3 regions of the Comamonas odontotermitis genome follow, and region 1 is predicted to be linked to each of the others. Evidence: predicted binding sites of a transcription regulator. Region 1 holds the regulator's gene; each other region holds the start of a gene.

Evidence for each region. The regulator LexA, encoded in region 1, represses DNA repair genes until DNA is damaged. The targets are predictions, from matches to a motif close to ACTGTATNNNNATACAGT.
Region 2: LAD35_RS05610 (DNA topoisomerase IV subunit B) is a predicted target of LexA. The motif match lies at 3,375-3,392, and genes of this name have one in related genera.
Region 3: LAD35_RS18175 (VRR-NUC domain-containing protein) is a predicted target of LexA. The motif match lies at 2,266-2,283, and genes of this name have one in related genera.

Annotation. Positions count from the first base shown of each region.
Region 1 covers NZ_CP083451.1:2,915,915-2,921,121, forward strand. Annotated here, with positions in the region: gene LAD35_RS13500 (hypothetical protein) at 192-380, opposite strand; gene gloA2 (SMU1112c/YaeR family gloxylase I-like metalloprotein) at 552-1,010, opposite strand; gene LAD35_RS13510 (asparaginase) at 1,022-2,020, opposite strand; gene lexA (transcriptional repressor LexA) at 2,136-2,864, shown strand; gene LAD35_RS13520 (hypothetical protein) at 2,993-3,529, shown strand; gene LAD35_RS13525 (crotonase/enoyl-CoA hydratase family protein) at 3,835-4,629, opposite strand; gene LAD35_RS13530 (Bug family tripartite tricarboxylate transporter substrate binding protein) at 4,865-5,207, shown strand, end outside.
Region 2 covers NZ_CP083451.1:1,209,817-1,215,023, reverse strand. Annotated here, with positions in the region: gene parC (DNA topoisomerase IV subunit A) at 1-1,166, opposite strand, end outside; gene LAD35_RS05610 (DNA topoisomerase IV subunit B) at 1,365-3,341, opposite strand; gene LAD35_RS05605 (MFS transporter) at 3,540-4,766, shown strand; gene LAD35_RS05600 (hypothetical protein) at 4,793-4,954, shown strand; gene LAD35_RS05595 (class I SAM-dependent methyltransferase) at 5,019-5,207, shown strand, end outside.
Region 3 covers NZ_CP083451.1:3,945,830-3,951,036, reverse strand. Annotated here, with positions in the region: gene LAD35_RS18180 (RHS repeat-associated core domain-containing protein) at 1-1,567, shown strand, start outside; gene LAD35_RS18175 (VRR-NUC domain-containing protein) at 2,297-4,021, shown strand; gene LAD35_RS18170 (ATP-dependent DNA helicase) at 4,018-5,207, shown strand, end outside.

The DNA of each region.
Region 1 (5,207 bases):
ATAAAAATCAATATCTTCCAAATACTTGCATACTTTCAACGCTATAAATCTTCAATTACCCCGGTAAAATTTTCACAACACCGATCCATCATTCATTAAAATTTTTATCGATGTAGAATATTTTTTAAATTAATAATATTAGAAAATTGATATAGGAAGTTTATTAATAAGAAATCACCGCGAGGATTCGCTCAAAATACCAGCAAGGATTGCGGCGCTTGAAGCCATCGATTCACACGAATGCTGAATCCGCAATACATAAAGGCTGAAGGGAGTGAGAGGTTCAATTCATGGCCGATGACCACGTCTTTTTCGTCCTGCACGATCAGAGACGCCATCTGCTCTGGCCTTGAACGCGCCGCAGCAGTGAATGCAAACAACAGGCTACCGGCTATGCACTGCGCCTGATAGCTCGTCCTCCAAAATCGCTGAGGTGGAACGAAGAGCTTAAGGACACGCTCTTGAGGCGGGCAAACACATCGTTGGTGCAACGTTATGCGCGGGTGCGCCTGGTCTGCTGGGTAGGTACGCTAGCGCTTCGATGCCTACCCTCACCTCTCATAGACTTCCAGCGGCAACCCATCCGGGTCGCTGAAAAAGAAAAACCGCTTGCCTGTCACCTCGTCCAGACGAATCTCTTCGCACATCACACCTTGCGAAACCAGATAAGTGTGCGCAGCCTTCACCGCCTGCACGGCAATGGCGAGGTGGCGCAGGCCGCAGGCCTCGGGCCGGGACACGCGCGGTGGCGGCGATGGAAACGAGAACAGCTCCAGCTGCCCGCCGCCGGGCACGGCAAGATCCAGCTTCCAGGAATCACGGGCAGCGCGGTATTCCTCGGCAATCACCGTGCAACCCAGGGTATGGGTATAGAACGCCTTGGAGCGGGCATAGTCCGATGCAATCAGGGCCACATGGTGCAGGCCGCTGGCCCCCAGAGGATTGCTGATATTTGCTGAAAATTGGCTTGCAGCGCCCAAAGAACAAGCGCCAACAGCTTCCTTTTTCATAGCAAACCCTATCAACGCAAAGCGCCCAGCAAGGCCAGTTGCAGGCTGACGCGTGCTTTGTAAGGGTTGAGTGCCACGGCAAGCTCTGCCCCCAGGTCGGCATGCACCGGCAGCCTGCCGCCGCTGATCACGCCTTCACTGCAACGGCTGCTGCGCCACACGGGCACGCCCTGGCTGCGGGCACGCGCCAGGGCCGGTTGCAACGCTTCGTGCACCGTGCCGTCCCCGGTGGTTGCCACCACCAGGCCTTGTACACCCTGCGCCAGCAGGGCATCCACAGCAGCAGCTCGCGCGCCTGCGTGGCTGGTGATGATTTCTACCCAAGGCCAGGCCTCTGGCGCAGGCAAGCTGGGCACAGCGAGAGATGCCTTGGCAGTCGTCAAGCCGCCGGGCACCTGACCGTCACGCAGGCGCACCCCCTCACTCCCCACCCAGCCGATAGCCCCCTGCTCACCCGATGAGAAGGCCATCAACCGGTGTGGATGCGCTTTTTGCAGCCATTGGGCGCTGTGCAACTCGCCGCCACCCGTGATGGCAACCACTTCTGTCAGCAAGGGCGCACCGGCGGCAGTGCGTGCGGCGGCGGCAAGCACTGCATCCTTGAGGTTTTGGGGGCCGTCCGGCATCAGGGCATTGGCCGGTCGCATGGCGCATGTCAGCACCACAGGCTTGGGCAGGCGCCCCAGACAACTGTGCAGAAACCATGCGGTTTCCTCCAACGTGTCCGTACCATGGGTGATGACGATGCCTGCCACGGCATCGTCGTGCAGTGCCTTGTCGCATGCATGCAACAGCGCCAGCCATACCGTGTCGTCCATGTCCTTGCTATCGATTTGCGCAAGCTGCTGCGCATCCAGGCTGCCACCAGCAGCCTTTTCAATGCCAGGGATCGCTGCCGCCAAGGCTCCGATGGAGAGCTGCGCCGCACGGTATTTACCAGGGTGCTCGGCATCTTCCGCCATACCTGCAATGGTTCCGCCAGTGCCCAGGATCAAAATTTTTTGCTGCAAGGCTTGCCTCTCCGAAAAAACTGGTTAAAAATACAGTTACTGGATTGATGTACAGGTGTTTGAATGCACAGCCCACCGGCAGTGCACCTGGCACCACAGATCACACGGAGATCTTATGCGAGACCACCCCAAACTGACCGCGCGCCAACAAGAAATTCTGGACCTGATCCAGACCGCCATCTCGCGCACCGGTGCTCCCCCTACCCGTGCCGAAATCGCCAGCAAACTGGGCTTCAAATCCGCCAACTCGGCAGAAGACCATTTGAAGGCCCTGGCCCGCAAGGGAGTGATCGAACTGGTCAGCGGTACCTCGCGCGGCATCCGCCTCAACAATGACACGGTGCGCTCCATCAATGCGGCGCGCGGCACGCGGTTTTCTTCGCCGCTGGCCGGCCTCTCCGCAGGGGTTTCCAGCATGGCAGCGAGTGTGGGCCGCATCGTGCAGGAGCTGGCGCCACTGTCGCTACCCCTGATTGGCCGGGTCTCGGCAGGCTCGCCCATTCTGGCGCAGGAGCATGTCGACCAGACCTACAGCGTGGAAGGCAGCCTGTTCCAACAACAGCCCGATTACCTGCTCAAGGTGCGCGGCATGTCCATGCGTGATGCAGGCATCATGGATGGCGACCTGCTCGCTGTCAAATCCACACGCGAAGCGCGAAACGGCCAGATCATCGTGGCCCGGCTGGGAGACGATGTCACCGTCAAGCGCCTGCAGCGCACCAAGGACGGGATCGAGTTGCTGGCTGAAAACCCCGACTACCTGCCCATCGTCGTGCAGCCCGGCGAGCCTTTCGAGATTGAAGGCATCGCCGTTGGCTTGATACGCAACACGATGCTGATGTAGACAGCACGTCTGCCGTAAAAATGTGACCCAGCTTCAGGTAGCGGGCGCCGTGGGAACCATCTCACTGCCCTGAGGTCGGCGTCTGCCATGAGCAATCCTGCTGTCGTTCCCGTACACAAGGAGTCCCTATGCTCGTCGCTGCAGCATTGCGCGCCCTCGCGCCCTTTTCTCTCGTCGCTGGCTCGCCCATCTTCCACATGGTCAGCCGCACCCTGTCCACTCTGCCAGTGCGCCGTGGTCGCAAGGCCCACCGTGGTGCAGCCAATGATGGCCAGCATGCAGCCCAGGTGCACTGCTTTCTGTCTGCATCGTCTGCCGCCCAGCGCAGCACCACAGGACAGATGAGCCTGCTGGACGCCCCGGACGACAAACCTGTCGCTCCGGTGCAAGGCCCTGTTGATCGCCCTATTGACCGTATCCGCCTGCCGCGCAAACCCGCCAGCCGTCGCCGCACCCAGACAACCGCAGAGGCCGCCAGCGATATCTTTCTGTCGGTGCAACGCTGCAGCGCCCAGGCCGCCAATGATGCCTCCATCAAACGCTACTGGGCCAAGCCTGCCAGCCTGCAGCGCGAGCGTGGCATGCGCTGGGCGATGACCGGCTCTATGGCTGATATCTGCGCAGAATTGGAGCGACTGGAACGGCTGGAGCGCCAGCACTGCTGAGAGGCGTTGCACAGCACCCAGGAGCCTGCCAAACGCAGACCAACCGCGACACGAAAAGCCTGCTGGCGGAGTTGCGTTCGCTTGCGCTGCATGGCGTGCGGCCACCCCGCACATGAAGCCGGTTTCGAAATTGCTGCATAACCGGCTCTGCGGCCAGGCCACAAGCTCTGGCTGCACGCCGTTCAGTCGCTCTATACCCAAGAATGTAGACGGCAGCGCAGATGGCCGCATTGAGCGGCCATCTGTTTGCTATTCCTGCTTAATTTGCTGTGCCCGGTATTGCGTATTGCATTTGCCGGGCTGCTTCAACCCTTGAAATCCGGCTTGCGCTTTTCCAGAAAGGCGCTGACCGCTTCGCGGTGATCTGCGGTCTGGTGGGCCAGCGCCTGGTAGGCGGCCGACAGCTCCAGAATGGATGCCAGGCTTTGGTGCATGCCTTCGCGCATGAGCTTTTTCGTCATGCGGGTGACCTGCGGCGGGTTGGCGGCAATTTCCTCCGCCAGCGCGCGGGCAGCAGGCATCAGTTCGTCATGCGGTACCACCTGTGACACCAGTCCCCATTGCAGCGCGGTAGCAGCGTCGATCATGCGGCCGGTCAGCGACAACTCGGCTGCACGCGACATGCCGATCACGCGCGGCAGCAGCCAGGCGCCACCGTCGCCCGGAATGATGCCCACCTTCACAAAGCTCTCGGCAAACTTGGCCTTGTCCGACGCCACACGCAGGTCGCACATGCAGGTCAGATCAAGGCCCGCGCCCACAGCAGGGCCGTTCACGGCGGCAATCGTCGGCACCTCCAGATTGAACAGCGCCAGCGGCAGGCGCTGGATGCCCTGGCGGTAGTCCTCGCGGATGCGCATACCGTCCACGTCGCCAAACGACTGCTCCTGCATGGTCTTGATATCACCACCAGACGAGAATGCCGGGCCCTCGCCCGTCAGGATCACGGCACGCACCGTGCTGTCGGCACGGATTTTCTCGATGGCGGCGAGAAACTCCTCCACCGCCGTGTTACCGGTCAGCGGGTTGCGGCGCTCGGGTTGGCACATGGTCAGGGTGACCACATGGCCGGATTGTTCGTACTTCAAGAATGCGCTCATGGCTTGCTCCTCATGCATCGTTTGCCAGCAAGCATACGGGCAAAGCCACTGTTGCATTACATATCAGCTGAGAGCAATTTGATATTGGACGCGACTGACAAAACGACCTAGTGTGGTTGCAGGTGCAGTAGCCGCTGCGGCCTTCACCACCAAAAGAGCAGACCACTGCCAGCGCTACATCATGCATAGCAGACAGGAGACAAACATCGTGCCCAACAACCATTTTCGGAGCCGTTTGCGGCGCCATTTTCTGCACCGCGCTTTCTGCTTTGCGGCAGGCGCTGCCATTGCCGCAACGGCGCTGCACAGCCAGGCCGCCGATGCCCCGCTGCGCTGGGTGGTGCCCTACCCCGCTGGCGGCGCTGCCGACCAGATTGCCCGCATTGTGGCCCAGGACGTGGGGCAGGCCAGCGGCCAGGCTATCGTCATCGAAAACAAGGGTGGCGCCGCAGGCATGATTGCTGCAGAAACCGTACTGCGCGCCCCCGCCGATGGCCAGACGTTTTTCGTCGGATCGAACGCCCCACTCGTCATCAACAGCGCCATCTACGCCAAGATGAACTACGACCCCGCCAAGG
Region 2 (5,207 bases), 1.7 Mb from region 1:
AGCATCTGGCGCAGCGATTTCTGCGTTGGCTTGCCGTCGATGCCAATCATCGTCAGGTTGATCGATGACGAGGTCTCCAGGCTGGTGTGTGCCAACAGGCAGGTGATCAATTCGGATTGTGGCGTCTTGCCGGTCTTGGGCTCGAACACCAGACGCACCGCCGCGTCCTTGCTCGACTCGTCGCGCACACCATCGAGCACCGACAGCACCGTGGCCTTGAGCTGGGTCTGGTCCTGCGTCAGCGCTTTCTTGCCGGTCTTGACCTTGGGGTTGGTCAGGTCCTCGATCTCTTCGAGCACCTTCTGCGAAGAGACACCGGGCGGCAGCTCGTTCACCACCAGTTGCCACTGGCCACGCGCCAGCTCTTCAATCGTCCAGCGCGCGCGCACCTTGATGGAACCACGGCCGGTGCGGTAGGCATCGGCAATATCCTTGTCGCTGCTGATGATCTGACCGCCACCCGGGTAATCGGGGCCAGGAACGATGGCGTGCAGATCGGCATCCGTCATCGCGGGCTTCTTGATCAGCGCCACGCAGGCATCGGCCACTTCACGCAGGTTGTGGCTGGGGATTTCGGTTGCCAGACCCACGGCAATGCCGCTGGCGCCGTTCAACAGCGCAAAGGGCAGGCGTGCAGGCAACTGGGCAGGCTCTTCTTCCTTGCCGTCGTAATTGGGCACGAAGTCGACGGTGCCCATGTCGATCTCGTCGAGCAGCAAGGTGGTGATCTTGGCCAGCCGCGCTTCGGTGTAACGCATGGCTGCTGCGCCATCGCCGTCACGGCTACCGAAGTTGCCCTGTCCATCGACCAGCGGGTAGCGCTGAGAAAAATCCTGCGCCATGCGTACCATGGCGTCATAGATGGCCGAGTCGCCATGCGGGTGGTACTTGCCCATGGTGTCGCCCACCACCCGCGCGCTCTTGGCGGGAGCAGCGCCATGCGCCGCATTGGCCCCCGAAAATCCCAGACCCATGCGCGCCATGGTGTACAGGATGCGGCGCTGCACGGGCTTCTGGCCGTCGCACACATCGGGCAGCGCACGGCCCTTGACGACCGAGAGCGCGTACTCCAGATAGGCACGCTGGGCGTAGTTGCCCAGATCAAGACTGCCGCCGTCATCCGGCGGTGTGTTGGACAACAGGTCCAAACCGGTTTGTTCACTCATATTTTGATAGCTTTCTGCGCTTGATAGACGGGCGTCAGCAATGGTTTTATCTATTGATGCGGCGCCATTTGGTGCTAGAGCGGTGGTGGTTGCCTTATTCCGTGTCTCCACCATTCGAATACACGAAGGCGAAGCGAAGGCAGTGCTGTAGCACGACGAGCGAAGCCGACAAAGTCATCGGATGGTTGAGGAATGGAATCAGACGTCGATCTCCACATCGTTGCCGTGAATCTCCATCAGATCGCGCCGCGCGGCGGCTTCGCCCTTGCCCATCAGCTGGCCCATCACCTGCTGCGTCTGCTGCAGGTCGGAGTGCGTCAGCATTATTGGCTGCAGGCGGCGGGTGTCGGGGTTGAGAGTGGTATCCCACAATTGCTCGGCATTCATCTCGCCCAGGCCCTTGAAACGGCTGACCTTGCACTTCTCGCGCGCCACACCGTCCTTGGCGGCCTTGTCGAAGATGCCCTTGAGTTCAGCCTCATCAAGCGCATACAGTTTGGCCGCCGGTTTTTTGCCACGCGCTGGAATGTCCACGCGAAAGAGCGGTGGCCGCGCCACGCAGACATGGCCTGCATCGATGAGCTTGGGGAAGTGCTTGAAGAAAAGCGTCAGCAGCAGCACCTGGATGTGCGAACCATCCACGTCTGCATCCGAGAGAATGCAGATCTTGCCGTAGCGCAGGCCGCTCAAGTCAACCTCGTCATTGGGGCCGTGGGGATCCACGCCAATGGCAACGGCAATGTCATGCACTTCGGTGTTCTTGAACAACAGGTCGCGGTCCACTTCCCAGGTGTTGAGCACCTTGCCGCGCAGTGGCAGCACGGCCTGGGTTTCCTTGTCACGGCCCATCTTGGCGCTGCCACCTGCTGAATCCCCCTCGACCAGGAAGACTTCGTTGTAAGCGATGTCACGGCTTTCGCAATCGGTCAGCTTGCCGGGCAGCACGGCCACGCCGCTGCCCTTGCGTTTTTCGACCTTCTGACCCGCACGCTGGCGGGTCTGCGCGGCCTTGATGGCGATTTCTGCGAGTTTCTTGCCATATTCCACGTTTTCGTGCAGCCACAGCTCCAGAGCAGGCCGCACCATGCCCGAGACCAGGCGCACGGCATCGCGCGAGTTGAGGCGCTCCTTGATCTGGCCCTGGAACTGCGGATCCAGCACCTTGGCCGACAGCACATAGTTGGCGCGGGCAAACACGTCCTCAGGCATCAGCTTGACGCCCTTGGGCAGCAGCGAATGCAGCTCGATGAAGCTCTTGACCGCCTGGAACAGACCGTCGCGCAGGCCGCTTTCGTGCGTACCTCCCGCACTGGTGGGAATCAGGTTGACATAGCTCTCGCGCACCGGCTGGCCTTCTTCGGTAAAGGCCACGCACCACGAGGCGCCCTCGCCTTCGGCGAAGTTGTCATCGTGCTTGCCAGCAAAGCCCTCGCCTTCGAATACCGGAATGACCGGGTCCACAGGCAGGGTCTGCAGCAGGTAGTCCTTGAGGCCGCCCTTGTACTGCCAGGTCTGCGTGTCGCGGGTCTTGTCGTTGGTGAGCTGCACGCTCACGCCTGGCATCAGCACGGCCTTGCTGCGCAGCAGGTGCACCAGTTCGCCCATGGGCAGGTTGCTGGATTCGAAATACTTGGCATCCGGCCAGACGCGAACGGTTGTGCCCTGCTTGCGGTCGCCGCTGGTGAGCGCGCGCACCTTCAGCGGCTCGACCACATCCCCCCCGGCAAACGCCATGGTGGCGGCAGAGCCTTCGCGGTGCACCGTCACCTCCAGGCGTGTGGCCAATGCATTGGTGACCGAAACACCCACACCGTGCAGGCCGCCCGAGAAGCTGTAGGCGCCCCCCTGGCCCTTGTCGAACTTGCCGCCGGCATGCAGGCGGGTGAAGACCAGCTCGACCACGGGCGCGTGCTCTTCCGGGTGCAGGCCGAACGGAATGCCGCGACCATCGTCTTCCACGCTAATGGAAGCGTCGGTGTGCAAGTAGACGCGGATTTTCTTGCCGAACCCTGCCAGGGCCTCGTCGGCCGCGTTGTCGATCACCTCCTGAATGATGTGCAGCGGGTTGTCAGTGCGGGTATACATGCCCGGACGCTGCTTGACCGGCTCCAGTCCCTTGAGGACGCGTATCGAGCCTTCTCCGTATTCACTGGTAGACGTGTTTTTGCTTGCCATAACTTTCCATTCTAGCGGCTGCCATTGTAGATAGCTGTATGAATAAACAGGTAGAAGTTGTTAACGATTGGCTCCAGAGCGTGCAAAAACCTTCCTGGACTCCCAAATGGGCCTGAAACATGGCCGGTCAATATACGGGTGACAGCTGGTTTGCTGCGTTGCAGTAACAATTCTGTTATTACGAGACAGCCTAAGCATATGCAACACAACAACGCACAACATTTGTCCATCGCCCGCGTCCTGCTGTGCGGCGGAGCCGTGGTCACCTTGTCGATGGGCATTCGTCACGGTTTTGGCCTGTGGCTGCAACCCATCACGCAGGAGATGGGCTGGACACGCGAGTCCTTCGCCTTTGCGCTGGCCGTGCAGAACCTCAGCTGGGGCTTGATCGGCATCTTCACCGGCATGCTGGCAGACCGTTTTGGCGCCACCAAGGTGCTGGTGGCCGGGGCCCTGCTGTATGCGCTGGGCCTGGCAGGCATGGCCTGGGCTCCCAATACCGTGCTGTTTGCGCTGACGGCAGGCCTGTTGATCGGCATGGCGCAGACTGGCACCACGTACGCGGTGATCTACGGCGTGATCGGCCGGCAGATACCGCCAGAGAGGCGCTCCTGGTCCATGGGCGTTGCTGCTGCCGCAGGCTCGTTTGGCCAGTTTTTCATGGTGCCGGTCGAAGGCCAGTTGATCGCCAGCCTGGGCTGGCACAACGCGCTGGTGGTGTGCGCGCTGCTGGTACTGATCATCGTGCCGCTGGCCTTTGCCCTGCGCGAGCCCAATTTCCATGCCATCAAGAAGGCTTCAGCCGCAGGCCACCAGCAAACCATTGCACAGGCGGTGGCTGAGGCCTTCAAGAACCCGAGCTTTCTGCTGCTGACTGCAGGCTATTTCGTCTGCGGCTTCCAGGTCATGTTCATCGGCGTGCACATGCCCAGCTACCTGAAGGATTTTGGCCTGCCCGCGCACGTGGCCAGCTATTCTCTGGCGTTGATCGGGCTTTTCAACATCTTTGGCACCTACCTCGCAGGATCGCTGGGCCAACGCATGGCCAAGCGCTACCTGCTCTCAGGCATCTACTTCATCCGCGCCGTGGCCATCATCATCTTTCTGCTGGTGCCGCTGTCGCCCTGGTCGGTGTATGCGTTTGCGGCGGTGATGGGCTTTTTGTGGCTGTCGACGGTGCCGCTCACCAATGGCGTGATCGCCCAGGTGTTTGGCGTGCAGCACCTGTCCATGCTGTCGGGATTTGTGTTCTTCAGCCACCAGATCGGCAGCTTCCTGGGCATCTGGCTCGGTGGTTACCTGTACGACCACACGGGCAGCTATGACGCAGTGTGGTACGTGGCCATTGCGCTGGGCATCTTCGCGGGCCTCGTGAATCTGCCCGTCAAGGAAAGCCCCGTAAAACGCAGCACAGCCATTGCGTAAATGCCGCTGGGCGTACACTCGGCACCATGACCACCCCATCCGCCACCTCGCTCGCACCACGCCGCCGCCTGTGGCTGCGAGCAGGCGGCTGGGCGCTGGCTGCGGTGGTGCTGGCTGCCGTATTCATGCTGTACACGCAGCCCGAATTCATGGTGCGAATGGCCGACCATGTGTGGGCCTGCTTCTAGTAGCTTGAAAAACGGCATTGTGCGCCCGCCCACTATGCGCAACAAGCTCCATTTTTAATAGCAAATGCACTCTGGCAGCCTTCCTTCCGCCTGGATTACCCGCTTTGCACCACTGGTTCTGCGGAACGGAACGGCGCTTGATGTGGCCTGCGGCACTGGCCGCCATGCGCGCCATATGCAGTCACTGGGCCTGCAGGTGACTGGCCTGGACCGCGACGCTGCAGCCATTGATGGGTTGCGCGGTGACACCCAA
Region 3 (5,207 bases), 1.0 Mb from region 1:
ATCTATTGGTTTTGAAATAAAAAATCATAACAATAAAACTTTGGCAAAGCAATTCCTTCAATATGATTTAATGGGGAATGTTGTTCAAACTAAATCTGAGATTGGTCAGACTGATTACTATTATGATCGCATGAATAGAATTGTAGGAATTGAACCGGATGATAGTTTGAAAAATCTAGGCCTGCCCAAAGAAAATTATGATTATGACCCATTGGGTAATCGCATAGGGAGCAGGCATCAGCTTGGTGTATGGAGCTACAATGCGGACAACCAACTTACTCGATACCCGCGATCTATTCCATTTGGTACGGTATCTGTTTTAGATACTGAAGTCAGCTATATCCCTCAGGGTCATGTGCAGAAGGAAGTAAATGGTCAAGAAAAAAGAGAATATGAATATAATGCCGCAGAACGCGTTATTAGGTTTGTGAAAACTTTGAATAATCAAACCTCTCCAGAGGTGGAGTCTAGTTATAAATATGATCCTTTTGGAAGGCGGATTGCAAAGAATATTAAAAATAATAAGGGTGAGACTACCACTTGGTTTGTCTATACCGAAAATGCACTTGTGGCAGAAGTTAATGAGAATGGTCAAATCACAAAGGCGTATGGATTTAATCCTCAGACGGGTCAGCAAGGACTGTGGAGCACCGATCCCCTGTGGCAGGCAAGTGTCATTGACAGTAGCTTGTCAAATATAAATAGTCAGTACCATTATCTGCACACAGATCACTTGGGGACGCCTATACTGGCAACATCTATTGATGGCGATGTAAGTTGGAAGGCCATTAGTGAAGCCTTTGGGGCGACGAACATTTTACCAGAGAGCAGCATTTTGGTAAATTTTAGATTTCCTGGACAGTATTACGATAACGAGACTGATACCTCATATAACTTTCATAGAGACTATAATTTTAATTATGGAAGATATATTCAAGCCGATCCGATTGGGCTTCGTGCAGGAGTCTCTCTTTATGCATACGCAAATTCAAATCCATTAAACATAATAGATTCACACGGTTTGCAGTCGTTTGATCGATTTAATAAATGCAGTAAATTTCGCTGGGGTGATTATTACAATAGAGTTGGGGGGGCCAGTTCTGATGTTGTTGGCTTAAATTCAATAGGATTATTAGATGAATTTATAAAAACGCCGTCTGTTAGTTCCGCAATGGAAAGTACTTTTTCTTTTTACAAAAACCGCCTTCGGCAAGTACTGGAAGGAAAGTGTGGAAGTGCACAAAATTACGCATGCCTAAGTGACAATAAGATTGTTAGTGAAACTATTAGTGTTCAGGAATTTGATGGCGACTATGCAGTAGCTGACGATGGCGATTGTATGGAGCCAATTGGAAGAGGGAAATTATATAATAAAGGGACTTGCTCTGGGAGTTTGACTTGTAACACCGGAGAGTATCATGGAACTTGCTCGCTGCGTTTTTATATTCGAGATGCATATAAAAATCCTTGGGATTATTATAGCTTGGCAGAGAAGGTGGGTGTTAACTTTAATACTGGGACGCCGTATAAAATTCATGCAGACTGGTTTAAATCTAAATCATGGTAGCAAAGCGAAGATTGGTATTTTCTCTATGCGTAAAAATAATAATTGTATACATCGCAATTAAGATTTTCATCACTTTTTTACTGCTTTTTTTTTCAAAATCAGCAAAAAAAAATATCTTGTATGATTCCATATTTTTTGGAGTGCTCGAGGGGGGGGTTATATTAGTGATTTTGATGTGCTGTTTAATTTTTATTTTGCTAAAAATTAAATACAAATTCTACCTAAGGTCGAGTATTATAATTTCTATACTTTTCTATTCAATTGTGAATTCGATCTATATCCTGATTGGGGTTGATGAATATTTTATACTCACCATATATAGTGGCATAGTATATGAATTGTTTGTAATTTCTATATATTCATTTTTTTGTTTGTTATGGGGGTATATTTGAGTAGATTTGTGAAATCGAGTGGATGGCATTAATGCACTGATGGTGTGTGGCGAGCGGGTATGTTTGTGCGGCGGGTACAGTCGACGCTCAACAATGGGGAGCATCTCAAAACCTCTGTTCTGAAAAATCGGCATCAAAAAATCAAAGGGTTGCGAGACGATTTTTTGAAATTTCAGGGGTTTTGAGAGGTTCTCTTTTGTATGACGCATTGAGCCAGCCGCTTGCTTCGCCTAGCAAAGCCAGGGCGCCATGCACGCGCATGAATCCCTGCTTGCCTGTGACGGTGGAGTGACCGCAGTGAATGGTGCTGTATGAAAAAACAGTATCATTTGCGCAAATGCTGCCGCCCCACCGTTTCTACTACCTGCACAACTTTCAGCGTGCGCTCGACTGGATTGGCGAGCGCTATGCGGATTTGCTGGATGTGCGTGAGCAGGCGTTTCTGGCCGGTTTTTCCGGGCTGCCGCAGCCGTCGCAGGCGCTGCTGGTGCGCATGCTGATGCGGCGGGGACCGTGGTTTCGGGCGGACAAGCTGGTGTACGAGGAAATCCCCGATGTTCGGGCGGCCGCAGGCCCGTTGCTCGCGCAAGGCTGGATCGATGCGGATGCCGCCATGGCGCTGGACGAGCTGTTTGCGCTGCACACCAAGCCAGAGTTGCTGCAGATACTGAATGATTTTGGGCTGCAGCGCTCGCTGGGTAAGCGCGAAATGCTTCAAATTTTGCAGCAGACCGAACCAGAGGCGAAGCCCTACGCGGCATGGTTTCCTGCTGCTCCGCATGCGGCATGGCGCGTGGCGATCAGCGATCTGGCCGAGCGGCTGCGGCTGATGTTCTTTGGCAATCTTCACCAGGATTGGTCGGAGTTTGTGTTGGCCGATCTGGGCATCTTCCAATACGAATCGGTGGCGTTCGATGCGCAGTCGCGGGCTTTCCAATCGCGTGCCGACGTGGATGGGTATCTGGCCCTGCAGCAGCTGCGCCAGTTGCTGGACGAGAGCGGGGATGCGGCGGCAGTGCTGGCGGCCATTGACGATGGCCGTGGCGAAGACTGCTGGCGCAACCCCTGGCTGGAGCGGCGCCGCGCCAAGCTGCTGCTGCGCGTGGGCCAGGCCTGTGAGCGTGCGCAGGATTGGGCGCTTGCCAGCGAGGCGTATGCGCGGTGCAACTACCCGGGCGCGCGCCACCGGCGCATTCGGGTGTTGGAGCGGCAGGCGCTTTTTGGCGATGCGCTTGCTCTGGCGCGGACGGCGCAGGCTGCGCCGGAGAGCGACGAGGAAAGCCAGCGCATTGCGCGCATGTTGCCGCGCCTGCTGCGCAGCCTGGGCGAGGCCCGTCCTGGCCGCCGCGCCCATCTGCAGCCCGAGGTGGCGCAGATGCGCATCGATGTGGAGCTGGAGGCGCCACGGCCGCCCACAGCTGTGGAATACGCACTGCGTGACCACTGGCAGAGCGGTGCGGCGCCGGTGTTCTATGTGGAGAACGCGCTCATCAACTCGCTGTTTGGCCTGCTGTGCTGGCCAGCCATTTTTGCGCCGCTGCCAGGGGCATTTTTCCACCCTTTCCAAACCGGCCCGGCAGACCTGGGCGCGCCTGATTTTGCAGCGCGCAGAGCAGCGCTGTTTGATGAATGCCTGGCGCTGCTCGATGGCGATGGCTGGCGCGAGGTGATTCTGCAGCGGTTTGACGCCAAGGCGGGCACGCAGTCGCCCTTTGTGTTCTGGGGCACGCTGACGCCCGAGTTGCTGGCGCTGGCGCTGGCCTGCATTCCTGCGGCGCATCTGAAGCTGCTGTTTGCGCGGCTGCTGTGCAATGTGAAGGGCAACCGCAGCGGCTTTCCCGATCTGGTGCGCTTCTGGCCCGCAGAGCAGCGCTACGAGCTGGTAGAGGTGAAAGGCCCGGGCGACAAGCTGCAGGACAACCAGATCCGCTGGCTGGAATACTGCGCCGCGCATGGCATTGCGGTGCGCGTGTGCCATGTGCGCTGGCGCGATGGGGAGACGCTCTCTCGGGACGCGCCAGACGAGCCCAGCGTGGACACATCGGGTGGAGGCACTGCGTGAGCTACGCCGTTGCCGTGCGCGCGTTGTGCGAGTTCACGGCCCGCGCGGGCGATCTGGACTTGCGCTTCACCCCTGCGCCCACGGCTCTCGAAGGCACGGAAGGCCACGGCATCGTGCGCGCACGGCGCAACCAGGGGTACGAGGCGGAAATCAGCCTGTCCGGCCAGTGGGAGGATCTGCTGGTGCGAGGCCGGGCCGACGGGTTTGACCCGGATGCGCAGCAGCTGGAGGAAATCAAGACCTACCGTGGCCAGCTGGAACGGGTACCCGCCAACCACCGCGCGCTGCACTGGGCGCAGGCCAAGGTGTATGCGCACCTGCTGTGCCAGGCGCGTGGCTTGCCGCAGATACGGGTGGCGCTGGTGTATTTCAACATCGGCACGCAGCAGGAGGCAGTGTTGGCCGAAACCTGGGACGCCGCGCCGCTGCAGCAGTTTTTTGAAGGGCTTTGTCAGCGCTTTCTGGCCTGGGCGCGCAGCGAAGCGGCGCACCGCAGCGCACGCGATACGGCGCTGGCGACGCTGCGGTTTCCGTTTGCGCAGTTCCGCGCCGGGCAGCGCGAGCTGTCGGTGGCGGTGTACCGCACAGCCAGCACCGGCGAGGCGGGCGCCTGCCTGATGGCGCAGGCCCCCACAGGCATCGGCAAAACGCTGGGCACGGTGTTTCCCATGCTCAAGGCCTGTGCCACACAGGGGCTGGACAAGCTGTTCTTTCTGACGGCCAAGGGCACCGGCCATGGGCTGGCGCTGCAGGCGCTCGCCACAGTCAACGCACAGCTGCGCAGCCAGGGCGAGGCCGTGCAGCTGCGGGTGGTGGATTTGCAGGCGCGCGACAAAAGCTGCGAGCACCCGGACAAGGCCTGCCATGGCGACTCCTGCCCGCTGGCCCGTGGTTTTTACGACCGGCTGGCGGATGCGCGCGCCCAGGCGTTTGCCCACCACAGCGCGTTGGAGCCTGCGCAGGTACGGCAGGTGGCGTTGGCGCACCAGATCTGTCCCTACTATCTGACGCAGGAGCTGGCGCGGTGGAGCGACGTGGTGGTGGGCGATTACAACTACTTTTTCGACAGCGCGGCCATGCTGTATGCGTTGACGCAAGTCAACCAGTGGAAGGTGGGCGTGCTGGTGGACGAGGCGCACAACCTGCTCGAACGCGCTCGCCGCATGTACACCGCCGAGCTGCCGCA